Regions from separate parts of the Vibrio sp. Vb0349 genome, predicted to be linked through region 1. Evidence: riboswitches for the same ligand, from Rfam matches in the RefSeq annotation. Region 1 holds a riboswitch; the other holds the start of a gene.
The links. Region 1 has a riboswitch for lysine ahead of tet(35) (tetracycline efflux Na+/H+ antiporter family transporter Tet(35)). Riboswitches for the same ligand answer to the same signal wherever they lie in the genome.
Positions count from the first base shown of each region.

Region 2: linked by a shared signal. The riboswitch ahead of lysC (lysine-sensitive aspartokinase 3) and the one ahead of tet(35) (tetracycline efflux Na+/H+ antiporter family transporter Tet(35)) in region 1 are both predicted to bind lysine.

Region 1 covers NZ_JAWOTS010000002.1:92,348-94,818, forward strand. The annotation lists gene R7Q47_RS03725 (H-NS family nucleoid-associated regulatory protein) at 1-367, opposite strand, end outside; lysine riboswitch at 950-1,132, shown strand; gene tet(35) (tetracycline efflux Na+/H+ antiporter family transporter Tet(35)) at 1,242-2,471, shown strand, end outside.
Region 2 covers NZ_JAWOTS010000032.1:25,634-28,104, reverse strand. The annotation lists gene lysC (lysine-sensitive aspartokinase 3) at 1-1,284, opposite strand, end outside; lysine riboswitch at 1,386-1,564, opposite strand; gene R7Q47_RS20925 (pyridoxal-phosphate-dependent aminotransferase family protein) at 1,785-2,471, shown strand, end outside.

The DNA.
Region 1 (2,471 bases):
GCTCTTGAATCGCCGAAGGTGTACGACCTTGGCCAGTCCAAGTTTTCTCATTACCGTTTGAATCTGTGTATTTGTATTTAGCAGGGCGAGGTGCGCGCTTCGCTTTGCCTTTCGTCTTAGTTTCGCCAGATAGCGCAGTAATAAGTGCTTCTACGTCAATACCGTCTTGAGCGATTTTCTCAGCAATCTCTGCAAGCTTAGCTTCTTGCTCTGCTTGTGCTGCGCGTTCTGCTTCTTCTGCTTCACGACGCTCATCTACGACAGTAGTGAGTTTATCTAGAGCTTCTTCCAATTGTTCTAGAGTCAGCTCACGAGAAAATGCACGAAGGCTACGGATATTTAGAAGGGTTTTAGTCAGCTCTGACATAACGATTCCTATTAAAAGGTTAATGTGTTGGGCACTTTTTATCGTTACGATTAAATAATGCCAATCTATAAATAAACAAAGAGTCCTTATATTTAACTTTATCTTTTCCTTATGTGCAAATGCTAAATCAAGATTTTGTTTAAATTTGACTATTTTTTAAAGCAATTAATATTATTACACTCGAAATAAATCATTATTAGATGAGAACTAAAATCAACAATCATTATTGTATAGAGAGAGTGACAGCTTGGTTTTTTATAAAAAAATTTGAGTTATTACTTAAAAATATGAAGCATCCATCTTTAATGCTGTGTCATATATCCTTAATTTATTGATATAAGATAAACCATGATATTTCTAAGGTAGTAATAATGTTTCATAAATAACATGATTGATGTGATTTCAGTTGCACAAAACTTATGGAAGTAGGCAAGGTTTATAAATTATCTCAGTCATTATTTATTTGTTTAATTTAGTTTGATGTGTTGCATTGACTCTCATCATAAGTACAATGGCTGCCACCTGATGCAATATTGCAGACAATTTGTTGTTAATTTGTACAGTTAGTGGTTAATTGTTTGTTGTTGCCGTAGAGGCGCGGTCTCGAAGAGTAGCTATTATTGGGGTGATGCCAATGAATAATAGTGGAAGGCGAAGATTGCCGAAGTAAGTAACTCATCAAAGTTACTTGCTGGGGTTGTATCTGAAAGGAACAACACTGCCATAGTATATATTCACATTAAACTATGGAGCGCTACTGTAGGGTTGGGTGGAGTGTTCGCTTCCCTGTCGCTAAGTTCAACATGAGCACGTATCGTATGCTACGTGACTTGTCTGCAGTAGATCTCTAGCCAAACTTTGGTTTTTGAAGATCATGAATTTAATAGATTTTTCTAGTTCTCCTGTTTCATTGTTGCCACCTATTGTCGCTTTGACTTTGGCGATTTTGACTCGACGTGTATTAGTTTCCTTGGGTGTAGGTATCGTGCTAGGTGCGGTGCTACTTAATAGCTGGTCTATCAGCGACACCGCAGGTTACGTCAGTTCTCAAGTTTCTTCTGTCTTTATTGAAGATGGCGGAATTAACACTTGGAACATGAGCATTGTTGGTTTCCTAATCTTATTAGGTATGACAACAGCTTTATTAACGCTATCTGGCGGTACTCGTGCTTTTGCTGAATGGGCACAATCTCGAGTGAAGAGTAAACGCGGCTCCAAACTTCTTGCCGCCTTTTTAGGCGTATTCATTTTTGTCGATGATTACTTTAATAGCCTTGCTGTTGGTGCGATCTCTCGCCCAGTAACCGATCGCTTTTATGTGTCTCGCGCTAAGCTTGCGTACATTCTAGACTCAACCGCTGCTCCAATGTGTGTAATTATGCCTGCTTCTAGCTGGGGGGCTTACATTATTACTATTATTGGCGGGATCTTAGTCTCACATGGGATCACAGAGTATTCGGCTCTTGGCGCATATGTTCGTCTTATCCCAATGAACTTCTACGCCGTTTTTGCGCTGCTAATGGTGTTCGCTGTTGCGTGGTTTGGTCTTGATATTGGTAAAATGCGTGAGCATGAGATCTCTGCATCGCAAGGTCGTGGCTTTGATAAAGATAAAGAAAATGACTCGCAAGAAGCGCATGACCTAAACGAAGAGCTAGATATCCGTGAAAGTGAAAAGGGTAAAGTGTCAGATTTGATACTTCCTATCGTAACGCTGATTATCGCGACTATCGCTTCAATGCTTTACACGGGTGGCCAAGCATTGGCTGCTGATGGTAAAGAATTTGCGCTTCTTGGTGCTTTTGAAAATACAGATGTAGGTACATCACTAATCTACGGTAGCTTGCTTGGCTTAGCAGTTGCACTGTTTACTGTTGTGAAGCAAGGTCTACCAATGGCTGAGATCACACGTACACTTTGGATTGGTGCTAAGTCTATGTTTGGTGCGATTCTAATCTTAGTATTTGCCTGGACCATTGGTTCTGTTATCGGTGATATGAAGACTGGTACTTACCTTTCGACAATGGCGCAGGGCAACATTAACCCGCACTGGCTACCAGTTATCCTATTCTTGTTGTCTGGCCTGATGGCGTTCTCAACAGGT
Region 2 (2,471 bases), on a different contig from region 1:
GCATAAGTTGTGAGGGCTAGCGCCATAACAAATCATGCGTAGGTTAAAATCTTCTAGCGTGCCAAAAACCTGTTTCGCGTAGCCTTTACTCTCACTCATGTTGTTACCAATGAGAGCAACGAGGCATAGGTCATGTTCAACTTCTACCTTACATAACTCTTCTAACTCTTCTCGTGCAGCTTGCGGCAGCTGTGGTGCTCCGCCAGATGTATCAGTTTGATCAAGTGTTAACGATACACTGATTTCAGATGTCGTGATCAAATCGACAGAGATCTTATGCTTTGCAAGGATCTCAAAGACCTTTGCTAAGAAACCGTATGCGTGGAACATATTGGCGCTGCGTAGCGTTACCATGGTTTGGTTACAACGCAAAGCTAGCGCACGGAATAACGGTGAGCTTTCGACTTGGTGGCGAATCCAAGTTCCCCCTTTTTCAGGCTCTTTCGATGACCCCACAAATACCGGAATGTCGTGGCGCAATGCAGGTACTAGCGTAGAAGGGTGAAGGATTTTAGCGCCAAAGTTAGCCATTTCTGAAGCTTCACTAAAGCTGATCTCAGGAATTGGTGAGGCTTTTGGCGCAATTCGCGGGTCTGTTGTGTAGATGCCCGGAACATCAGTCCAGATTTCTAACCCTGCCGCTTTGACGCTCTCAGCAATTAAGGCGGCGCTGTAATCGCTGCCTCCTCGACCTAGTGTTGTTGTATTACCGGCTTCGTCAGATCCTATGAAGCCTTGAGTAACAACAACGGATTGTTGGCAAAGTGGTACGAGTTTATCTTGCGCAAGCGTCGAAATTGCTTCAATGTTTGGCTCTGCGCGACCAAAGTTGTCATCAGTACGCAGCACATCGCGGATATCAAAGCGCACAGCTTGAATGCCTCGCTCACACATTAACTGAGTTAGAATATGCGTCGACATGAGTTCGCCACATGCGACTAAATGATCGGTTAACTTCGCACTAGCTTGGATAGATGCAGCCTCGGCCAGGCTGGTTACGGTATCTAATATGCCATACACCTCGGCAGCAGTTTTCGTGCTGTCTTCGAGCTGAGTTAAAATGGCGTCATGAATGTTGGCCAGATTTTGCAGCAGCTCAGTACGGTGCGTTTGATCCTGAACACCGTTGGCGAGTTCTACCAATAGGTTGGTGACGCCAGAGCAAGCGCTGCTCACGACCAGGCGAGTATTTGGATTGTTTTCGATAATGGTGGCGCAACGACTCATTGCCTCAAAGTTGGCAACACTGGTTCCACCGAATTTAGCTACGTTAAATGCGCTCACTGCGTTCTCCCACGACTTCCTAAAAAATTGTACATCCAATGTTTAGTGAGAAAAGGAACAGAGCAAAAAGAGAGGTATTTAGAATGCTATTTGAAAAATTTACCCTCAGAAGCCCTTCATCAGACTGCGCTGATGACAGTTGATGGGATTCAGCCCAATTCAACCGACAAGTCAAATCCTGCAACTTTGACTTACCTCGGCACTACTCCCCCTCAATGATTGGTGTTGGAATTGCGGTTCCACAAATCATCTACCTGGGTAGCGCTCCTCTTCTACATAAAGCTCAAACATTGAACGGTTTTGAGGCCTTAATGTCAATCAATATTTCAACCTTTATGGTGTTTTTTATTAACGATTTTGTGACACTGGTTTGACCTCCATACTTACGGCTAATTGCTGATAGAGGAAAAATCTATTAGGGTGAAGAACCCTACACCTGAGCCATGTTATTGAATAGAACTTTTAGAATGCTCAGGATAAAAGATAATCAAGGAGCTGACATGTCGATCCAAAGCTTTATTCCGCCTCACCGTATTTTAATGGGACCTGGTCCTTCTGATATTTATCCTCAAGTGTTACAAGCACTAAGCCGTCCTACGGTAGGTCACCTTGATCCTCTGTTTATCGGTATGATGGATGAGCTCAAGCAGCTATTGAAGTATGCCTTTCAAACTGACAATGAGTTCACTATTGCGGTTTCAGCGCCTGGTAGCGCAGGGATGGAAACCTGCTTTGTAAACTTGATCGAGAAAGGCGACAAAGTGATCGTCTGCCGTAACGGTGTATTTGGTGAACGCATGCGCGAAAATGTCGTCCGTGCTGGTGGCGAAGTTGTTATCGTCGATGATGAATGGGGGACGCCTGTTTCCATTGATAAAGTCGAGCAAGCACTCGAACAGCACCCAGATACAAAAATTCTTGCTTTTGTGCATGCGGAAACCTCAACTGGTGCAGTCAGTGATGCTCAAGCATTGGGTAAGCTGGCGAAACAGCATAATGCATTATCTATTGTTGATGCGGTGACATCGCTTGGTGGTGTGCCGTTAAAAGTGGATGAATGGCAACTGGATGCGGTTTACTCTGGTAGTCAAAAATGTTTGTCATGTGTACCTGGGCTCTCACCAGTGACGTTTTCTCCTGCCGCGATTGAAAAGATTCAAGCAAGAACAACACCAGTACAGAGTTGG